4 regions of the Methylobacterium sp. E-041 genome follow, and region 4 is predicted to be linked to each of the others. Evidence: predicted binding sites of a transcription regulator. Region 4 holds the regulator's gene; each other region holds the start of a gene.
The links. The regulator PhoB, encoded in region 4, activates phosphate uptake and scavenging genes when phosphate is short. The targets are predictions, from matches to a motif close to TGTCATNNANCTGTCAT.

Region 1: a site for PhoB is predicted at 2,714-2,730, ahead of phnC (phosphonate ABC transporter ATP-binding protein). Genes of this name have one in related genera too.
Region 2: a site for PhoB is predicted at 2,035-2,051, ahead of MKK70_RS17245 (Orn/Lys/Arg decarboxylase N-terminal domain-containing protein). Genes of this name have one in related genera too.
Region 3: a site for PhoB is predicted at 1,664-1,680, ahead of MKK70_RS21880 (esterase-like activity of phytase family protein). Genes of this name have one in related genera too.

Annotation. Positions count from the first base shown of each region.
Region 1 is NZ_JAKSYQ010000284.1:38,590-44,035, reverse strand. It holds gene phnE (phosphonate ABC transporter, permease protein PhnE) at 1-874, opposite strand, end outside; gene phnD (phosphonate ABC transporter substrate-binding protein) at 900-1,835, opposite strand; gene phnC (phosphonate ABC transporter ATP-binding protein) at 1,878-2,669, opposite strand; gene MKK70_RS25130 (DUF1045 domain-containing protein) at 2,778-3,443, opposite strand; gene MKK70_RS25125 (hypothetical protein) at 3,525-3,758, opposite strand; gene MKK70_RS25120 (cysteine hydrolase family protein) at 3,836-4,513, opposite strand; gene MKK70_RS25115 (hypothetical protein) at 4,874-5,446, shown strand, end outside.
Region 2 is NZ_JAKSYQ010000181.1:53,071-58,516, forward strand. It holds gene MKK70_RS17230 (hypothetical protein) at 1-71, opposite strand, end outside; gene MKK70_RS17235 (nickel/cobalt transporter) at 145-1,146, opposite strand; gene MKK70_RS17240 (DUF1007 family protein) at 1,137-1,805, opposite strand; gene MKK70_RS17245 (Orn/Lys/Arg decarboxylase N-terminal domain-containing protein) at 2,098-4,455, shown strand; gene MKK70_RS17250 (GNAT family N-acetyltransferase) at 4,455-5,096, shown strand; gene MKK70_RS17255 (alkene reductase) at 5,231-5,446, shown strand, end outside.
Region 3 is NZ_JAKSYQ010000228.1:271,896-277,341, reverse strand. It holds gene MKK70_RS21880 (esterase-like activity of phytase family protein) at 1-1,615, opposite strand, end outside; gene hpnH (adenosyl-hopene transferase HpnH) at 1,823-2,986, opposite strand; gene MKK70_RS21870 (MMPL family transporter) at 3,614-5,446, shown strand, end outside.
Region 4 is NZ_JAKSYQ010000299.1:117,343-122,788, reverse strand. It holds gene MKK70_RS28625 (aminopeptidase P family protein) at 1-267, shown strand, start outside; gene MKK70_RS28620 (protein-disulfide reductase DsbD family protein) at 483-2,642, shown strand; gene phoB (phosphate regulon transcriptional regulator PhoB) at 2,851-3,552, opposite strand; gene phoU (phosphate signaling complex protein PhoU) at 3,734-4,447, opposite strand; gene pstB (phosphate ABC transporter ATP-binding protein PstB) at 4,480-5,298, opposite strand; gene pstA (phosphate ABC transporter permease PstA) at 5,330-5,446, opposite strand, start outside.

The sequences.
Region 1 (5,446 bases), on a different contig from region 4:
CCTCCGCCCCGATGAGGTGGTGGCGCAGCCGCTCGGTGCCGAGGTCGATCGCCATCACCGTCGCGACGATCATCAGGAGGATCGCGCTCACGTCCGCGTCGTAGAAGTTGCGGATCGCCACCAGCAGCTCCTGGCCGATGCCGCCGGCGCCGACGAAGCCCATCACCCCGGCGCCGCGCACGTTGATCTCGAAGCGGAGCAGCCCGTAGGAGGCGAAGCTCGACAGCACCTGCGGCAGCACCGCGAAGCGGATCGCCTGGATCCGCGAGGCGCCCGATGCGGTCAGCCCCTCGACCGGCCTCATGTCGATGTTCTCGACCACCTCGGAGAACAGCTTGCCGAGCGCCCCCGTGGTGTGGAGGGCGAGCGCCAGCACGCCCACCATCGGGCCGAGGCCGAAGGCGATGACGAAGAGCAGGGCGAACACGATCTCGGGCACCGTGCGCAGGACCTCGAGGGCGCGGCGCGTCAGGAAGCGGCCGGCGCGGGTGCGGGCGAGGTTCGCGGCCGCGCCGAAGCACAGCAGGAAGGCGCCGACGCCGCCGAGCAGCGTGCCGAGATAGGCCATCAGCAGGGTCTCGCCGAGGAGCGCCGCCCATTTCGGCAGGCCCCAGTACCATTCGGCGAGGTCGCCGCGCAGGTCGGCGAGGGTCAGGTGCGGCAGGATGCGGCCGAGATAGGCGGTGAGGTTGCCGATGTTGTCGGCGAGCACCATTGGCCGCACCTCGGCCATCAGGCCCGACAGGACCAGCAGCCCGGCGACGACCGCGAGGAATGCCAGGCTCCGCCGCCGGGTCGACGCGACCGCGCGCCCGTAGGCCTCGGCCAGGGCCGCCGCCCGCTCGGGCGGCAGCGGCGCGATCCGCCCGCTCACGGCGGCGACCCGTCCGGTCCCGGGATCAGGACTTGCGGCGCTGCGCGTCGTTGAACTTCAGCATCTCGATGATCGGCTGGTAATCCTCCAGCGTCACCGGGGTGAGGCCGAGGTCCTTGCCGTCGGAGAGGCGGTCGAAGGCGGCCTTGTCGGCGGTCGGCAAAGCGACGAAGGCCTCGACGATCTTGCGCTTCAGGTCGGCGGGCAGGCTCGACAGCATCGCGAACGGGCCCTCGGGCAGGAACGCGGACTTGAAGACGATGCGGAAGTCGGACGGGCTCAGCGGCGTGCCGTCGGGCTTCTTCAGCATACCCTTGGCGGCCATGCGGGTGACGACGGAATCGGTCTCGGAGTTCCACAGGTTGGCGGCGGCGTCGGCCGTGCCCTGGGTCAGCGCCAGCACCGCGTTCTCGTGGCTGCCGGCGTAGACGGTCTTGCCGAACAGCGCGTCGACGTCGTGGCCGCTCTTGTTGAGGAAGAAGCGCGGGGCCTGGTTGCCGGAGGTCGAGTTCGGGTCGACCAGGGCGAGGTTCCTGCCCTTCAGGTCCGCGATCGTCCGGTACGGGCTGTCGGCGCGCACGTAGAGCACCGAGTAGTAGCCCGAGGCGCCGTTATCGTGCTTCTGGTTGACGATCGGGTCGATCTTCACCCCCGTCATCACCGCGCGGGCGAACGAGGCCGGGCCGTAGAAGGCGATCTGGATGTTGCCGGCGCGCTGGCCCTCGATCACCGCGGCGTAGTCGTTGGCGACCCGCAGCTTCACCGGCACCCCGAGCGCCTTGGTGAGGTAGGCGGCGAGCGGCGCGTAGCGGTCGGTGGTGCCCGTGGCGTTCTCGACGGGAATCGCGCCGAGGGTGATCTCGGGCACCGTCGCCTTCCAATCCTGAGCCAGGGCGGGCTGCAGGGCGAGCGCGGCCAGGCCGCCCGCGAGGGCGCCGACGAGGGTGCGACGGTCGAGCATCATCATCTCCGGGAAGGGGCGTGGCACGGGGTTCGTCCGGGGTCAGGCGACGAGGGCGGCGGGCTCGACCGCGTGCGGCGCCCGGTCCATCACCTCGCCGGCCTCCAGGCCGTAGAGCTGCTTGGCGACGTCCTCGGTGAGGTCGAAGGCGCCGCCGTCGAACACCACGCGGCCGTCGGCGAGGCCGACGAGCCGGTCGCAATAGGCGCGGGCGAGGTCGAGCGAGTGCAGGTTGCACAGCACGGTGATGCCGAGGCGCCGGTTGGCGTCGGCGAGCGCATCCATCACCAGCTTGGTGTTGCGCGGGTCCAGCGAGGCCACCGGCTCGTCGGCGAGGATGATGTCGGGCTCCTGCACCAGCGCGCGGGCGATCGCGACCCGCTGCTGCTGCCCGCCCGAGAGCTGGTCGGCGCGGTGGGCGGAAAAGCCCGCCATGTCGAACGCCTCGAGCGCCGCGAGCGCCCGCGCCCGGTCCTCGGCCGGCCACAGCTTCAGGAGCGCGCGGTGGCTCGGGGCGTGGGCGAGGCGCCCCATCAGCACGTTGGTCAGCACGTCGAGGCGGCCGACCAGGTTGAACTGCTGGAACACCATGGCGCAGCGGGCGCGCCAGCGGCGCAGGTCGCGCCCCCGGAGCGCGGTGACGTCGAGCCCGTCGAACAGGATCCGCCCGGCCGAGGGCTCGGCGAGGCGGTTGAGCATGCGCAGGAAGGTCGACTTGCCGGCGCCCGAGCGCCCGATCACCCCGACGAAGCTGCCCGGCTCGATCCGCAGCGAGATCCGGTCGACCGCGAGGCGCGGTCCGTAGCGCCGCGTGAGGCTATCGACGATGAGCATGCGTGCCGTCCGCCGCGAGGGATGCGCCGGTAGACCCGTCGCGCGCGACGATAGGATGACAGCCGCGCCGCGACCCGTGGTTTCATCGTGAACGGGCGCGCCGTGCGGCTACGCAGCGAACGGGATCCGGCGCAGGAGGCGGAACGGCGCCGCGCCGTCCTGGCGCAGCAGCGTGATCGCGTCGATCGTCAGCGACGTCGGCGGGCAGGCCGCCGCGAGGCGGGCGCGCCAGGTTTCGCGGGCGTCGCCGGCGAGGCGGCCGGTCAGGGTCATGTGGAAGCGGAAGGCCTCGAAGACGTGGGGATAGCCCCAGCGGTCGAGGAGCGCGCGGCGGCGCGCGTCGAGGCGCTCCGGCTGGCGGCGCGCCCGCTCGGCCGGGGTGAGGCCGGCCCGGAACGGGTCGAGGGCGGCGACGCACTCGGCCGCGAGCAGGCCAAGCCCGGGCGGCGGCGCGGTGGGCACCAGGGCGACGAAGTCCCCGAGCAGGGTCACCGCGAGGGGCCCGACCGCCAGGGGCGCGCGGGGCTGCGCCAGCGCCGCGCAGGCCGCGAGGAGGTCGCCCTCGGTCCGGCCCGCGGCGAGGCGCATCGGCGCCTTCAGCGTCGCGTGGAAGCCGTAGACCCGCGGCGCCGCGGTGACGACGGCGAGCGCCGCGCGCGCGGCCGCGTCCCATCCGGGCAGGTGCGCATCGCCGAGGACCGCCTCGCCGAAGGCGGCGAGCGCCGATCCGGGCTCCGGCGTGACGTAGAGCGCGTAGCGTGTCGGGACGTCCACCGGGGCACTCGCTTCGGGCGTGGATCGGTCACGGCCCGGCGCGGATAGAACCCGATCGCCCGCTCGGCAAGGCGCGGCCGCTCAGCCCCGCGGGATCGGGCGGTTGCGGCAGGCGGCGCGATATTGCTGCCGGCTCAGGCCGCGCATGTTGCGGCGGTCGGCTTCCTGGGTGCAGGCGATCTTGCGGTCGGCCTTGTTGAGGCTCTTCGTGCCGCTCGACGGGACGTCGGTCGGCGCGGGCGCGGTGTAGGATTGCGCGAGGCCCGACGTCGTCAGCAACGCGAGACACAGGGTGCTTGCCAAGACCGTACGCATCCAACGAACTCCTGCTTCATCTGTCGCGCTCGCCGGGCAATAACCGGGCCAAGCTTGGCGGCTCGGGGCGTGGTCGATCATGCGGTGCGGCCGGCGGCGATCGCGGCGACGACGCGGTGCGAATCCGACACCCATCCGAAGATGCCGCCCTGCGCCACGATCATCGCGAGGCCGGCCGCGTGGAAGGCCGGGATGTACGAGCCGCAAGCATCCGACACCACGAGGCAGCGGTAGCCGCGGTCGTTGGCCTCGCGCACGGTGGTGTGGACGCAGACCTCGGTGGTGACGCCGCAGACGAGCAGCGTGGCGACGCTGCGCGCGGCCAGGATCTCGGCCAGGTCGGTGGCGTAGAACGCGCCCTTGCCCGGCTTGTCGACCACCGGCTCGCCGGGGGCGGGCGCGAGGTCGGCGACGATGTCGTGGCCGGGCTCGCCGCGGATCAGGATGCGCCCCATCGGCCCGGGCGCGCCGATGCGGGCGGACGGCGTGCCGCGGGCGATCTTGGCGGCGGGCGCGTCCGACAGGTCGGGGCGATGCCCTTCGCGGGTGTGGACCACGAGGAGGCCGGCCCGCCGCGCCGCCGCCAGCAGCGCCTGCGCCGGCGGCACGGCGGCGGCGAGCAGCGAGACGTCGTTGCCGAGGCTCTCGCCGAAGCCGCCGGGCTCCAGGAAATCGCGCTGCATGTCGATGATCACCAGCGCCGTCGTCGCCAGGTCGATCGCCAGCGGGCCCGGCTCGGCATCCACGGTCACCATCGGCGCGAATCTCCCGTCCTGCGGCCGGCTCGGCGGCGCACGACGCGACGATGTCGGGCGATGGCGCGGAATGCATCCGCAAATACTGCCCGACATTGCTCGAATGTTGTGCGCATGCTGCCGACGTCATGGGCGGTGGCGCGTTCGTCGGCGGACGACGCGCCGCCGGAGGTGGGAGCCCGGCCGCCGCGTCGCGCGTTTCAGGGTCGCCGCCGCCGCACCCGTCGGAGCGGGCGCCTGCGCTCGGCCGGCAAACCTGTTGCCGAATTATGACTCGGCCGCCGCCTCTCGCCCAGGTGGCACGCGCTGGCATATCGGTTGCTGCCTGCTCACCGGATTTTCGGCACGGAGAGGGCAGACATGATCGCTCGGGGACTCGTTGCAGCGGCCATGTCGCTCGGTCTGGTGGGATACGGCGCGGCGGCCGATCTCGACGCGAAGAAGGACAAGGCGCCCGTCGAGGCGCCGGCCAAGGAAGCGCCGTTCTTCCTCTTCGCCGACACGCAGTTCAGCTATCGCTACCAGTTCCCGACCGTGTCGCCGGGCGTCCAGATCCAGAAGGCCGACGGCTCGTTCGTCAGCCGCGAGGCGCCCAAGCAGATCTACAACATCTCGCATGCCGACGCCTGGGCCTACGGCACGAACTTCTTCTCGCTCGACATCCTCAAGTCGGGGTCGCAATTCCCGGCCGGCACCACGAACCCGCCCGGCAGCGTCGGCGCGCCGTTCTTCGCCGATTACGGCAACACCGAAGCCTACGGCCTCTATCGCGGCACCCTGAGCCTCAACGCGCTGACCAACTCCAAGGCGTTCACGCTGCCGGGCATCGTCAAGGACATCTCCCTCGCCTTCGGCTTCGACGCGAACTCGCAGAACGACGCGTTCGGCTCGAAGAAGCGCGACGTGGTCGGCGGCCTCAACTTCTCCTTCGAC
Region 2 (5,446 bases), on a different contig from region 4:
CCGTCGGGTCCCGGAAACGGGTGCGAGCCCGAGAGCAGCCGCCAGTTCAGGATGTGGTCGAACCCTGCCATGCGGCGCCTCGCGTGCCGGGCTCCCTGCCCGGACCGGAGCGTGGCATGGCGGCGTGCCGTTGGCGAGGGGCGATCAGCCGCCGATGTCGAGCGCGAGGCCCGACAGCATCGCCAGCCCGAGCACCAGCACGAAGGCGCCGGCCAGCAGCTCGAGCGCGCCGATCGCCACGACGCCCGCGCGTCCGCGACCGCCGGCGATCCGCAGGGCGGCGCCCTTGGCGAAGACTGCGAGGCTCGCCAGCGCGCCGGTGGTGAGCGCCGTGCCGAGCGCCATGGCGAAGACCGCGAGGACGCCCGCAGCCAGCATGTTCTGCGCGGCGGCGAAGACCAGGATCAGCACCGCTCCGGCGCATGGCCGCGAACCGGCGGCGGCGACCACGCCGGCGCGCTCCCGCCAGGTGTCGAGCGTTTCGAGCGCCCGCGCGTCGGCGAGGCGGGCATGGCCGCATTCGGGGCCGCAGGCGGCGGGCGTGCCGAGGTCGGCGAGGCGCCCGGCCTTGCGCCACGTCACCGCCAGCCCGATCGCGGCGACGAGGGCGAAGCTGACGATCTCGATGGTGTTGCCGGCCCGCGTCATTCCGGCGGCGGTGGCGCCGAGCACGAGGCGGCCGGTCCCGACGATCGCGATCGCCACCAGCGCCTGCAGGATCGCGGCGGCGAAGCTCAAGCCGAAGCCGCGGCGCAAGGCCCGCTCGCCGGCGAACAGATAGCCGGCGATCACGGCCTTGCCGTGCCCGGGGCCGGCGGCGTGGAAGATGCCGTAGGCGAAGCCGAGCGTGACCAGCGGCATCCAGTCGCCGCCGCCCTTGATCGCGGCGAGCGCGGCCTGAAGGCTGCGCGAAAAGCTCGACTGGATCGCCAGGAGCCAGCCGCCGAGCCCGGTCGCCGACGGCGCGGCCTCGCGGAAGCCGATGCCGAAGGGCGAGCGCGGCGGCGGCGCGGAGAGACCGGGCGCCGCGAGCCAGACCAGGCCGGCGAGGATCAGGGCCGCGACCGCGACGGCGGCGGCGACCAGCATCAGCCGCAGCGGCCCGCGGCTTGCGTGCTGGACGGCGAGCGTGGCGCCTACGGACATGCGACGAGGATCCGGTTCGCGAACTGCACCCCGTAGCCGGAAGCGGCCGTCAGCGCCTCGAAGAACGCCTCGCTCATCCCGGGGGCGCCGGCCTCCGCCGTCTTGGGCTCGGGGGTCTTCGGCCGCGTCACCGTCGCCGCGCAGCCGCTCGGTGCGCCGACGAGCGTCGCTGCATCCGGCGCCTCGGACAGGCCGAAGGACACGAAGTAGGTCGGGTCGTAGACCTCGAGCGCGAGCACGCCGCGCCCCTGCGCGGGCGGCGTCTTCAGCGGCAGGCGGAAGCTCAGGGTGAGGGTGTCGCCCTCCATCGCCATCCGCGGCTCGACCGGGTCGGCGAAGGCCTGCTCCTTGCCGCCGACCTTCAGCTTGGTGAAGTAGCCGAACTCGGCGAGATTCCCGGTGTTCTCGGCGGCGAGGGTCTGAAGCTCGTCCGGCGTCAGCTTGCCGTCCTTGTTCGCGTCGAGCCCCTGGGTGACGAAGGCCGTGTAGGCGGCGTCGAACGTCCAGACGTGGCGCACCGCGACCACCTTGCCGCCCGCGTACCCAATCTCGGCCTTCGCGGTCACCCAGACGTGCGGGTGGGCCGCTGCGGGCGCGACGGCGGAGGCCAGCCATGCGGCGGCCAGTGCGGGACGAAGGATCGCGGCTGTCGGCTTCATGCGTTTGGGACGCTCGCGGCGCTGTGGTGAAGGATCCGTTAAGCGCGGGCCACCTTGTCCGCAGGCGCTGGGGCGAAAGCGAGGCGGAGCGCGACGCGGCCGATGCGCGGAGCGGTCGAGCGGGTGGCCCGAGGCATCGTCGTCATGGCCATGGCGGGCCGATCGTATTACCCGAGCGGACCGAAGGTCGGCCGCCGCCCCGGCAAGATCCCGCGCCGTTCGCCCGCACCGTCATCCAACCGTCATGATGGCGTCGCAGGCAGGCGCCGACCCGTCAGGCCAGAGGCTTTCCATGGACTTTCACCGCCGCTTCACTGTGCTGATGTGCGCGCCGGCCTTCGATCCGGACGACCTCGAAGGCGTCCGCGTCGCGCAGATCGTCACCGCGGTCGAGGGGCGCGGCTTCGAGGTGATCCGGGCGCGGCGCGTCGAGGACGCGGCGATCGCCGTGCAGACCGACGCGGCGATCGGCTGCATGGTGGTCGACTGGGGCAAGCGCGGCCTCGACGGCAAGGCGGCCTCGCTGATCGACATGATGCGGCGGCGCGGCCTCGAGATGCCGATCGTCATCCTCGTGCGCCGCAAGCGCCTGGAGGACATCCCGGTCGAGCTGCTCGACTTCATCGACGGCTACATCTTCCTGGCGGAGGAGACGCCAGAATTCATCGCCCGCGGCCTCGTCTCCCGCGTGACCCAGTACGCCGAGACCCTGAAGACGCCGTTCTTCGGCGCGCTCGTCGACTACGCCGAGAAGGGCAACCAGCTCTGGACCTGCCCGGGCCACAACGGCGGCATCTTCTACAACCGCTCGCCGATCGGGCGGATCTTCGTCGAGCACCTCGGCGAGGCGATCTTCCGCGACGACCTCGACAACTCGGTCCTCGACCTCGGCGACCTCCTGACCCACGAGGGGCCGGCGCTGAAGGCGCAGAAGGAGGCGGCGCAGATCTTCGGGGCGGAGAAGACCTACTTCGTCCTCAACGGCACCTCGGCCTCGAACAAGGTGGTGCTCGGGTCTCTGGTCGCGGAGGGCGACCTCGTACTGTTCGACCGCAACAACCACAAGGCCGCCCATCACGGCGCCCTGATGCTCGCCGGCGGCATCCCGATCTTCCTCGAGACCGACCGCAATGCCTACGGGCTGATCGGGCCGATCTACCACGAGGCCCTGGACGAGACCGCGATCCGCGAGAAGATCCGCCGCAACCCGCTGGTCGAGGACAAGGAGGCGTGGCGCCGCGAGCGTCCGTTCCGCGTCGCGGTGATCGAGCAGTGCACCTACGACGGCACGATCCTCGACGCGCAGGGCGTCGTCGAGCGGATCGGGCACCTGTGCGACTACATCCTGTTCGACGAGGCCTGGGCCGGCTTCATGAAGTTCCACCCGCTCTTCGTCGGCCGCTTCGCCATGGGCCTGAAGGGGCTCGACGAGACCTCGCCGGGCATCATCGCCACGCAATCGACCCACAAGCAGCTCGCGAGCTTCAGCCAAGCCTCGCAGATCCACACCAAGGACGGGCACATCCGCGGCCAGACCCGGCGCGTCGAGCACCGCCGCCTCAACGAGAGCTTCCTCGTCCACGCCTCGACCTCGCCGTTCTACCCGATCTTCGCCTCGCTGGACGTCGGGGCGCAGATGATGAAGGGCCGCTCGGGCATGATCCTGTGGGACGACACGATCCGTCTCGGGATCGAGTGGCGCAAGAAGGTCCGCGCCATCCGCCGCGAGTTCGAGGAGAAGGAGGGAGATCCGAACCGGCGCTGGTTCTTCGACGCCTTCGTGCCCGACGTGACCCCCGGCCCGGACGGCGTCAACGTGCCGTGGGAGAGCCTGACGACGGACGTGCTCGCCTCGGACCCGAAGCACTGGGAGCTGCGCCCCGGCGCGCGCTGGCACGGCTTCACCCATGTCGGGCCCGAGGCCTCGCCCGGCTACGCGATGACCGACCCGAACAAGCTGACGGTGCTGACGCCGGGCTTCGACCGGGCGACCGGGGAATATGCCGCCCACGGCGTTCCGGCCCCGATCGTCGCGCAGTACCTGCGCGAGAACCGCATCGTCGCCGAGAAGAACGACCTGAACTCGCTGCTCTTCCTGCTGACCCCCGGCGTCGAATCCTCGAAGGCCGGCACGCTGATCTCGGGCCTCGTCGCCTTCAAGCGCCTGCACGACGACAACGTGCTCCTGGAGGACGCGATGCCGGAGTTCGTGCGGCGGCGCCCGAACCGCTACCGCGGCGTGCGGCTTCGCGACCTCTGCGCCGACTTCCACGCCTTCCACCGCGAGCACGGCACCTCGATGCTCCAGCGCAAGCAGTTCCAGCCCGAGCACCTGCCCGAGATGGTGATGGCGCCCAAGGCCGCGGCGCAGATGCTGACCCGCAACAACGTCGATTTCGTCCCGATTGCCGAAGCCGAGGGGCGTGTGGCGACGACCTTGCTTCTGGTCTACCCGCCCGGGATCGGCACGGTGCTGCCCGGCGAGCGGATCGATGAGCGGGCCAAGCCGATGCTGGACTATTTCAAGATGTTCGAGCGCTCCGCGAACCTGTTCCCCGGCTTCGAGGCCGAGATCCAGGGCGTGTACCGTCAGGTCGAGCCGGACGGGCAGATCCGCTTCCACACCTACGTCATGCGCGAGGCGCGCTGATGGAGGACGCGGGCCCGGCGGGCGACTTCGCGATCCCAGAGCCGGCCTCGTCCTGCGCCGACATCGTCATTCGCCCGTCGTCGGACGCGGACCTCGCGGCGATGGTGGCGATCTACGAGCACCACATCCGCCGCGGCGTCGGCGACGTCGGCGACTTCGAGGAGGATCGCCTCCTCCCCGACGACCTGCGCCGGCGCCGCAAGACCATGCGCAAGAAGCGCCTGCCCCACCTCGTCGCCGACCGGAACGGTCAGGTCGCGGGCTACGCCTACGCGGTGCCGTTCCGGAAGCGGCCGGCCTACCGCTACACGCTCAAGCATTCGATCTACGTGCATCCCGAGCACCTGCATGCCGGGATCGGCCGGCGCCTGCTGCCGGCGCTGATCGAGGCCTGCGCCGCGGGCGGCTACCGTCAGATGATCGGCTACATCGATTCCGAGAACGCGGCTTCGCTGCGCCTGCACGAGGCCTGCGGCTTCGTCCGCGTCGGCCACCTGCCCGCGGTCGGCTACAAGTACGGCCGCTGGAGCGACAGCGTGATGGTGCAGTGCGCCCTCGGCTCCGGCTCCGACGACCAGCCCTCGACGTGGCGGAAGCCGGTGGAGGCGCTGGTGGCGGGGCACGACTGGACCGGGAAGTAGCCGGGGCCTGCCGCCCGCCGGTGCGCTGCGGCGAACTCCCGCCGGCGCGGCACGTTGTCGGACACCCGCGCTCGCGGTCCGGCGGACCGTCCATCGCCGTGAGCCGCGCGACCGCCTGCGACAAAGGACCCGGCATGCCCCGCTCCGACAGCCCCGTGCTGCAGCCCTACACCCTCGGCGACCTCACCCTCAGCAACCGCATCGTGATGGCGCCGCTGACCCGGAGCCGTTCCTCGACCGACGGCGTGCCGCCGGATTTCGCCGCCGATTATTACGGCCAGCGCGCCACCGCGGGGCTGATCATCTCGGAGGCGACCAACATCTCCCCGCAGGCCGTCGGCTACGCCTAC
Region 3 (5,446 bases), on a different contig from region 4:
GGTCCTGCACGCCCCGTGTCGCCGACGCGGCGAAGCCGAGGGTCGCGCCGCCGAGCCCCTGAAGCACCACGGGCGCCGTCTGCTTCATCACCGCGAGGGAGAGCGGATCGACGTAGGTGGGCAGCGTCAAGCGATAGGCGAGCAGCACCGAATCGTTGTTGATGCCGGCATCGTAGCCCTGACCGTTGATGCTGCCCTGCCGGGTGAGGAAGTCATTGTCGTTGCCGACGAGCAGGAAATAGTCGTTCGGCGCCCGCTCGCTCAGCACCGGCACGAGTCCGAGGGCCTCGAACTTCTCCGAGAGCGTGGTCTGGGTCGCCGGGTTGGTGTTGAGGTTCATGCCGAAGCGCCCGAGCTGGACCGGGTTCAGAAGGTTGACGATCTCGGTCGTCTGCGCCGGCTGGACCCCGGGCCGCAGGGTGCCCCCCGGCGAGATCGGGGTGGCCCCGTCGTAGGGGGTGCCGGCGATGTTTGTGGCCTGCGCGATGTCGACCAGCAGGACGCTCTTGTAGACGATCGGCGTGGTGTTGCCGGTGCCGAGCCCGTTCGAATCGCGCGAGAGCACGAGGAACTGGGTGTCGTTGAGGGCCAGCATGTCGCTCTGTGCCGCCGTCCGGTTCGGCGCGCCGCCGTTGCCGGTGTCGCGGTAGGTCGGCAGCTGCAGCACGTATTCGCGCGCGGGCGCGGCCGGTACCGCGCTGCCGGCGAGGTCGTAGATCAGGATGCGGGTGTTGTTGCGCTGTTGCTGATTCGGGCCGGAATCCTGGAGCGTGGCACTCTGCAGAATGGTGACGAGGCTGCGGCCGTCGGGGGACAGCGACAGCGCCTCGAAGCCCTGGTTGTTGCGTCGGCCGGTGTCGGGCGGGTTGATCGAGTTGAAGTCGAGCGCCCCGGCCGTGCGCGGCCGGATCGCGTCGGGCACGCCGAGCACGCCCTGAAGCTGCCCGCCGGCGCTGAAGTAATAGATGTTCGGCCCGTACTCGTCGCTGACGTAGAAGGAGCCGTCGAGTCGCCGCGCGAGACCTTCCGCATCGAGGCTGATCCGGCCTGCGCTCGGCCCGCTCGCCACCGAAGGCAGCACCGCGCCGAGCTGGGTCGTGGTGCCGGAGGCCGGATCGAGACCGCTGAAGCGCCGGCCGTTGGCATCGGTGAGCACGATGCCGCCGTTCGGCACGATCGCGATCTGCCGCTGGGAGGCGATCGATTGCGGCAGGCCCGCGCCGGGATCGGGCGTGAAGCTGAGATTGAAGCGGTTCAGCCGGCCGGCGTAATCGGAGAACAGCCCGCCGCTCGGATCGTTGTAGCCCCGATCGGGCAGCGTAAAGAGCTTGCCGCTGTAGGTGGCCCCCGAGCGCCGCCAGCTGGCGAGGTCGATCGCGAGCGCGGAGAACGAGCCCAGCGTGTCGCCGAGGAAGTCGCGGGTGGTGGCCGGCAGCCGGCCGACGCCCTGGAGACCCTGGTTCACGAAGGTCGCATCGCCGACCGTCACCGCCACCGGGCCGTCGGCGGTCGTCAGGTTCGGCGTGCGGATCGCCTGGGCCGAGGCCGCGCCCGTCAGGAACGCGAGCACGCCGAATGAGCCCACGGCTCGCGCCGCGCCGTACCGTGTCACCATCGCGGGATCCCCCAGCCACTCAAGCTGAGCCGCAGCTAGGGATCGGGCATGACGGCCCGGTGACGGCAGGAAGGATATTTGTCCTGCGTTGGGTCGGCTGCAGACACCGTGTCGCGAAAGGCACGACGCTCCACCGAGCCTCGCCGAAACGAAGGAGGCCCGCACGGTTTCCCGGGCGGGCCTCCTCGAATGCGCGTGGCCGAGCCGTCAGGCCGCGGTGCGGTTGCGGGCTTCGCGCTTGGTGTCGACGCCGGAGGCTTTGATCTCGGAGAGCTTCTGGGCGACGTTGCGGGAGAACACGAACTCTGCCGGGCGCTGGTTCTCGAGGCTGACCTCGGGGGCCATCTCGCCCTCGGTCTTGATCCCGCGGATGGCGTGGATCAGCGGCTTCCAGGGCTTGCGCACCGAATCGACCACCGAGGAGGCCTCGTAGCCCGAGTGGACCATGCAGTCGGCGCACTTCTCGTAGTTGCCGGTGCCGTAGGAATCCCAGTCGGTCTCCTCCATCAGCTCCTTGAACGTGGCCGCGTAGCCCTCGCCGAGCAGGTAGCATGGCTTCTGCCATCCGAACACGGTGCGGGTGGGGTTGCCCCAGGGCGTGCAATGGTAGGTCTGGTTGCCGGCGAGGAAGTCGAGGAACAGGCCCGACTGCTGGAACGCCCACTTCTGGCGGCCCTTCTCCTTGCCGGCGCGGAACACGCCGCGGAACAGGTCCTTCGTCGCCTTGCGGTTCAGGAAGTGCTGCTGGTCGGGCGCGCGCTCGTAGGCGTAGCCGGGCGAGACGGTGATGCCGTCGATGCCCATCTTGGTCACGCTGTCGAAGAAGTCGGCGATCTTGTCCGAGGACGAGTTGTTGAAGAAGGTGCAGTTGATGGTGACGCGGAAGCCCATCTCCTTCGCCTTGGCGATCGCCGCCACGGCCTTGTCGTAGACGCCGCGCTGGCAGACCGAGCCGTCATGCATCTCCTTGTCGCCGTCGAGATGGATCGACCAGGTGAAGTACGGGCTCGGCTTGTACTCCTTGATCTTCTTCTCGAGCAGCAGCGCGTTCGTGCACACGATCGCGAACTTCTTCTGCGCGATGATGCCCTCGACGATCTGCGGCAGGTCCTTGTGCAGCAGCGGCTCGCCGCCGGCGATCACCACCATCGGGGCGCCGCACTCGCGCACGGATTCCAGCGCGTCCGCCACGGGCAGGCGCTTGTTCAGGATCTCGTCGGGGTAATCGATCTTGCCGCAGCCGGCGCAGGCGAGATTGCAGCGGAACAGGGGCTCCATCATCATCACGAGCGGATAGCGCTTCCGGCCGGTGAGATGCTGCTTGATGATGTAGCTGCCGATCGTCGCGACATACCGGAGGGGGATTCCCAAGATACGGCTCCTGTTTGCGTAGCCCCGAACCAAGGGGCTGCTTAACGTGAAAAAAATTCGAATTCCAGCGCTCTAGCCTGGAACCGATCTGAACGGGCCGGTCCTGGGCCGTTTCGCGTGCGTGTTTGCGGGGCTGACGCAACCGCGCCACAGCCCGAGGGCCGTTCCTGCGAACGCGTCCTGCTTCGGGGGGGACCCCATCCTGCCAATGCGTCGGCAATGCGACGGCAGTCCCGCGAAACGGCGCATCCCGTGATATTGCGGTGCGAAACGGCGCCGGCGCCACACATCGATGGGGAGAGCCACCCGCGTCGGAGGTCGCTGCGTTGCAATCGCAGGGCTGCAAGATTACTGAGCGCTGCGGCCTTGGCGCAACGATCGTGCCTCGGATGCGTCCTCATCCCGCGTCGTCCGGTGCGTTCACCGGGTCGGCGCCGCGTCTTCGGCCACACGGCATCGTGAGACGACCGCGTCTCGATCAGGTCCGATCCTGCCTCGATGCGACCGGGTGGATGTGGCGAAGGTCTCGCGCCGTCGACGGGTCCCGCGGGAACCGTCCCGGCAGCATACAAGATGTGAGAGTCGTGCGGCCTCGAAGGGCAGCCGCTCCAGGCAGGTAGGGTACTCGTGATCGAACGTCTCGTCGCGTTTTCCGTCCGACATCGCTGGGTCGTGATCGCCCTGGTGGCCCTGGTCACCGCCGCCAGCACCGGCATCGCGGCGCATCTGTTCCGCATCAACACCGATGTCGAGCGGCTGATCGATCCGAAGGAGCCCTGGCGCCAGGACGAGATCAACTACGAGAAGGCGTTCCCGCAGCGCACGAACACGGTCGTCGCGGTGATCGACGGCAAGACCCCGGAGCAGGCGGAAGAGGCCGCGAGCGCCTTCGCCAAGGCGATCGCCGTCCACAAGAACCTGATCGAGACGGTCTACCGGCCCGACGGCGGCCCCTTCTTCGAGAAGAACGGCCTGCTGCTGCTGCCGCAGGCGGAACTGGAGAAAACCACCGAGCAGCTGGTGCAGCAGCAGGGCCTGCTCGGGCCGCTCGCCTCCGATCCGAGCCTGCGCGGCGTGATGCGGGTGCTGGCGCTCGGCGCCCGCGGCATCAAGAGCGGCGACGCCAAGATCGAGGATCTCGACAAGCCGATGGGCGAGATCGACCGGACGTTGCAGACGGTGCTCGACGGCAAGCCGGCGCGGATGTCCTGGCAGCTCCTGCTGTCGGGCGGCGAGAGCAAGACCACCGACCTGCGCAAGTTCGTGCTGATCCAGCCGGTGCTCGATTTCAACGCGCTGCAGCCGGGCTACACCGCAACGAAGCTGATCCGGAACGTCGCCAAGGAGCTGAACATCGATCCCGAGCACGGGCTCGAGATGCGTCTCACCGGCCCGGTCGCGGTCGCCGACGACGAGTTCGCGACGCTGTCCGACGACGCGCTGCTGAACAACCTCGTCACCGTCGGCGCCATCGTCCTGTTCCTCTGGCTCGCCCTGCGCTCGGCGCCGCTGGTGGTGTCGGTTCTGATCACCACCTTCTCCGGTCTGATCGTCACGGCGGCGCTCGGGCTGCTGATGGTGGGCGAGCTCAACCCGATCTCGGTGGCCTTCGCGGCTCTGTTCGTCGGCCTCGGCATCGATTTCGGCATTCAGTTCTCGGTGCGCTACCGCGCCGACCGCTACGAGCAGCCGACGCTCGAGGACGCGATCCGCGCCGCCGCGCGCGGGGTCGGCTGGTCGCTGACCCTGGCGGCGGTGTCGCTGATCGCCGGCTTCTTCGCCTTCCTGCCGACCGCGTTCCGCGGCGTGTCCGAGCTCGGCCTGATCGCCGGCGTCGGCATGGTCGTCGCCTACCTGTTCGCGATCACCCTCCTCCCGGCGCTGATCGCCGTGTTCCGGCCGAAGGGCGAGAAGGCCGCCGTCGAGACCACGTGGCTCGCAGGCGTCGATCCGTGGATCATCCGCAATCGCAAGCCCGTGCTGATCGCCGTCGGCCTCGTCACGCTGGCCGGCGCCCCGCTGCTGTGGAAGCTGCCCTTCGATTCGAACCCGATGCACCTGCGCAGCCCGCACGTGGAATCGATCGCGACCTATCTCGACCTGATCAAGGATCCCGCCACGAGCCCGAACGTCGCCGACGTGCTGGCTCCGAGCGTCGACGCCGTGCCCGAGGTCACGAAGAAGCTCGCCGCGCTGCCGCTGGCCGCCGACATCATGAGCATCGACACCTTCGTGCCGCGCGACCAGGACAAGAAGCTCGCCACCGTCGCCGAGACGGCCGAGCTGCTCGATCCGATCCTCAACCCGACGCGCAAGCCGCCGCCGCCGACCGATGCCGACAACGTCAAGGCCTTGAAGGACACCGCGGCCGCCCTGACCGGCATCGCCGGCGGCAATGCGCCCGGCAACAAGACCGCCGGCCGTCTCTCCAGCACGCTCGACAAGCTGGCGGCCGCCAAG
Region 4 (5,446 bases):
GGCGCCTACGGCATCCGCATCGAGAACCTTGTCCTCGTCGAGCCCCGCGCGGTGCCCGGCGGCGAGCGCCCGGTGCTCGGCTTCGAGACCCTGACGCTCGTCCCCTACGACCGCCGCCTGATCGTGCCGGAGATGCTGAGCCCGGACGCGCGCGCCTGGGTCGACGCCTATCACGCCCGCGTCCGCGACGTGTTGTCCGCGGACCTCGACCCGGAGACGCGGGCCTGGCTGGAGCGGGCGACGGCGGCGTTGAGCAGCGGGTCCTAAAGAGTTCGAACGATCGAACCGCGCATCCGCGAGAACATCCAGCCTGACGCGGGTCCCCTCTCCCGCGTGGGGGAGCCGCGTCGCGCTTCGAATGCGCGATCCGGCGGCGCCTCCGTTCCAACCTGTCGCACGCCCGCGATTTTACCCTCCGCCGGTTCAGGCCTATGAGGATGGCGGCGTGAAACCGTCGTCGTCGGTCGCGCGATAAGGACCGCATGATCCGCGCAGCCGCCCTCCTCCTGTCCCTGCTCGCGTGGCCGGTTGCGGCCCAGGGCTTCAAGCCGCCGGCCGACCTCGTGCGGGCGAGCCTCGCGGCGGAGCCCGCGGCGGTGGCGGGGGCCACGCCGTTCACCGTCGCCATCCGCATGGCGATGAAGCCGGGCTGGCACGTCTACTGGCGCAATCCCGGCGATTCCGGCCTACCGCCGGAGGTGACCTGGACCCTGCCGGCGGGCTTCTCGGCCTCGGCGATCCAGTGGCCGGCGCCGCACCGCATCCCGATCGCGACGCTGATGAACTTCGGCTACGAGGGGGAGGCGATCCTGCTCGTGCGGGTCACCCCGCCGCCGAGCCTCGACCCGGCCGCGCCGGTGACGCTGGCGGGCAAGCTCACCTATCTCGTGTGCGAGACGGAGTGCATTCCCGGCTCGGCCGATCTCGCCCTGACGCTGCCGGTCGCGCGCGAGGCCACGGCCGATCCCGGCAACGTCGACTTGTTCGCCCGCGCCCGCGCCGCCCTGCCCAAGCGCGCGCCGTGGCCGGTGCGGCTGTCGAGCCAGGGCGACCGGCTCGCCCTCGACCTCGAGGCTCCGGGCCTCGCCGCGGACACGGTCCGCGCGGTGGCGTTCTTCCCCTATTCCGAGACGGCGATCGACAACGCCGCGCCGCAGCCCTTCACCGTCGACGCTTCGGGCCTCCACCTGACGCTGACCCGCGCGACGCCCGCCGACCCCGCGCCCGAATCGCTGCCCGGCGTGCTGGCGATCGACGAGGACACCGGCGGGGGCCTCGTTCGGCAGGCCTTCGCGCTCGGCGACGAGGCGCCGCTCGCCGGCGGCAGCGCGATGCCGAGCGCGGCGCCGGCGGCGGCGCGCACCGACCCGGCCGAGGCGCTGACCCTGTGGACCGCGGCCGGCCTCGCGCTGCTCGGCGGCCTGATCCTCAACCTGATGCCCTGCGTCTTCCCGGTGCTGTCGATCAAGGTGCTGAGCCTGGTGAGGCATTCCGGCGAGGCGCCGGCGCGGGTCCGGCTGCACGGGCTCGCCTACACCGCGGGGGTGCTGGCGGCCTTCCTGGCGCTGGCCGCGCTGCTGATCGCCCTGAAGGCGGGCGGCGCCGGGATCGGCTGGGGCTTCCAGCTGCAATCGCCGACCGTGGTGGCGGCGCTGGCCTACCTGCTCTTCGCCATGGGCCTGAGCCTGTCGGGCATGCTTCACCTCGGCGGGCGGCTGTCCGGGCTCGGCGACGGGCTGACCCGGCGGGCCGGGCTCCAGGGCTCGTTCTTCACCGGCGTGCTCGCGACGGTCGTGGCGACGCCGTGCACCGCCCCGTTCATGGGCTCGGCCGTGGGCTTCGCGCTGACGCAGTCGACCGCTGCCGGCCTCGTCGTGTTCGCGAGCCTCGGCCTTGGCCTCGCCCTGCCCTTCCTGGCGCTCACCCTGTGGCCGCCGGCGCTGCGCGCCCTGCCCCGGCCCGGCGCCTGGATGGACGTGCTGAAGCAGGCCCTCGCCTTCCCGATCTACGCCACGGTCGCATGGCTGGTCTGGGTGCTGGCGCAGCAGGTCGGGCCGCAGGGCCTGCTCGCGGCGCTGATCGGGCTGGTGCTGATGGGCTTCGCCGCCTGGACGTGGGAGCTCGGCCGCGACGCGCGGCCGGTCCGGGCGCAGCTCGCCCGCGGCCTCGCGGTGCTCGCCGTCGCCGGCGTGGCGGGGCTCGCCCTCACCCTCGATCACGACCGCGTCGCACCGGGGGCTCAGGCCCGGGCCGAGGGGATCGAGCCGTTCACGCAGGCCCGCCTCGACGCGCTGCTGGCGAGCGGCCGGCCGGTCTTCGTCGACATGACGGCGGCGTGGTGCATCACCTGCCAGGTCAACGAGCGCACCTCGCTCGGGACGGCGGCGGTCGGCGCGGCGATGCGCGCGCGCGACGTCACGTATCTCAGGGGCGACTGGACCAACCAGAACCCGGAGATCACCCGCCTGCTCGAGCGCCACGGCCGGAGCGGCGTGCCGCTCTACCTGCTCTACGCGGGTGCCGGAGAGCCGACGGTTCTGCCGCAGATCCTCACCGAGGGGACGATGCTGAGCGCGCTGGACGCCGTGAAGGCGACGGGCCGCAGCGCGGGGCTCGACGGCGGGGGGACGAAGGTCCCCTGAAGCTTGGTAAAAATATAATTTTCGTAGGACTGAAATCACTTCAGTGTGCGCGACGGCTCCCTCTCCCATGGGGAAAGGGTTGGGGTGAGGGGCGTGACCGACCCGGATGACTCACGCCCCTCATCCTGTCCTTCTCCCCATGGGAGAAGGGACCCACGGCAGGTCGCGGATCGTTGCGATCGCTTGAGCCGTCCACCGAAAGCCGAACTCAATCCTCGCCCGAGAACGTCTCGTCGAAGGCGTACCCCGAGCCGCGGACGGTGCGGATCGGGTCGGTCTCGCCGGCGCGGTTCAGGGCCTTGCGCAGGCGGCCGACATGCACGTCGACGGTGCGCTCGTCGATGTAGACGTCGTGGCCCCATACGCCGTCGAGGAGCTGCTCGCGGGAATAGACCCGGCCGGGGCTCTGCATCAGGAACTCGAGCAGCTTGAACTCGGTCGGCCCGAGGTGGATCTCCCCGCCGGCCCGGCGCAGGCGATGGCTGTCGCGGTCGAGCTCGATGTCGCCGGCTTCCAGCAGGTTCGCGACGTGGCTGGGCTTGGCGCGCCGCAGCAGCGCGCGGACGCGCGCCAGCAGTTCCGGCACGGAGAACGGCTTGACGATGTAGTCGTCGGCCCCCGTCCCGAGGCCGCGGATGCGGTCGCCCTCCTCGCCGCGGGCGGTGAGCATGATGACCGGCAGGGACACCGTCTCGCGCCGCGCCCGCACCCGGCGGCACAGCTCGATTCCGGAGAGCCCCGGCAGCATCCAGTCCAGCAGGATCAGGTCGGGCACCTGCTCTTGCAGGCGCAGCTCGGCCTCGTCGCCGCGGGCGGCGGAATCGACCTCGAAGCCCTCGGCTTCGAGGTTGTAGCGCAGGAGGGTGGTCAGCGCCTCCTCGTCCTCGACGATCAGGATCCGCGTACGCATGCAGGGCACTCCCGGGCGGACCGCCCGACTTTCTCATCCATCGCCACGGTCCTCCCTCCCCCCCTGAAGCGGGTCGGGAGAGGGGAGCGCCGTATCCGGAGCGGTCGCTCCCCTCTCCCGACCCCCGCTCACGCGAGGCCCACCCTCCCCCCGCACAGGAGGAGGGAAGAGACGGCAGCCCTCAGGCGCTCGGTGCCACCGTCGCGTAGTTCGAGGCGTCGTTCTTCGGGCGGTCGCCAGCGAGGTTCTCGCCGGTGGACAGGTAGTGGATCGTCTCGGCGATGTTGGTGGTGTGGTCGCCGATGCGCTCGACGTTCTTGGCGCAGAACAGAAGATGCGTGCAGAACGAGATGTTGCGCGGGTCTTCCATCATGTAGGTCAGCAGCTCGCGGAACAGCGAGTTGTAGAGCGCGTCGATCTCGCCGTCCCGCTCCCACACGTTGTGGGCCGCGTTGACGTCGCGGCTGGCATAGGCGTCGAGCACGTCCTTGAGCTGCTCCTGGACGAGGTCGCTCATGTGCTGCACGCCGAGCACGATCTTCTGGGCCTGGGCCTGGTCGCTGATCGCGACGACGCGCTTGGCGATGTTCTTGGCGAGGTCGCCGATGCGCTCGAGGTCGCCCGAGACGCGGATCGCCGAGATCGTCTCGCGCAGGTCGATCGCCATCGGCTGGCGCCGGGCGATGAGCAGCACCGCGCGCTCCTCGATCTCGCGCTGCAGCGTGTCGAGGCGCTTGTCGGCGACGATCACCGCCTGGGCGAGCTGGGTGTCGCGGCGGACGAGCGCGTCGGTCGCCTCGGTCATCATCTTCTCGGCGACGCCGCCCATCTCGGAGATCGAGCGGCGCAGGTCTTCGAGGTCGGTGTCGTAGGACGTGACGATGTGGCCGGGCATGGGCGTGGGTCCTCGAACGATCCGGGTGCGGCTCAGCCGAAGCGGCCGGTGATGTAGTCCTGGGTCTGGCGCACCGTCGGGTTCATGAAGATGCGGTTGGTCGGGCCGACCTCGATGACCTCGCCGAGATACATGAAGGCGGTGAACTGCGAGATGCGGGCCGCCTGCTGCATGTTGTGCGTCACGATGACGATCGTGAACTCGCTGCGCAGCTGCTCGATCAGCTCCTCGATGCGGCCGGTCGAGATCGGGTCGAGGGCCGAGGTCGGCTCGTCGAACAGGATCACCTCCGGGCTCTGGGCCACCGTGCGGGCGATGCACAGGCGCTGCTGCTGGCCGCCGGAGAGGCCCATGCCGGACTGCTTGAGCTTGTCCTTCACCTCGTCCCACAGCGCGGACTTGCGCAGGGCCGATTCGACGCGGTCGTCGAGCTCGGACTTCGGCAGCTTCTCGTAGAGCCGCAGGCCGAAGGCGACGTTGTCGTAGATCGACATCGGGAACGGCGTCGGCTTCTGGAACACCATGCCGATGCGCGAGCGCAGCTCGTTCAGGTCCACGCCGGAATCGAGGATGTTCTGGCCGTCGAGCAGCACCTGCCCCTCGGCGCGCTGCTCCGGGTACAGGCTGTAGATCCGGTTGAAGGTGCGCAGCAGGGTCGACTTCCCGCAGCCCGAGGGGCCGATCAGCGCGGTCACCTGCCGGTCATGGAAGTCGAGGTTGATGTTCTTCAGGCTGTGGAACTGGCCGTAGTAGAAGTTCAGGGCCTGGGCGCTGATGCGGATCGGCGCGTGCTCGTCGGCCGGGTTGCGGCCGTCGAACCGGGTGGCGTTGATCGCGGGAGCGGCGTTCATCGTCGTGTTCCTCGTGGATGCCGGCGGCGGATCAGCGGGCGCGCTGCGGCTTGATGACGAAGCGGGCGACGACCGAGAGCAGCAGGATCGTCATGGTGATCAGGAGCGCGCCGGCCCAGGCGAGCTGCTGCCAGTTCGGGTAGGGCGA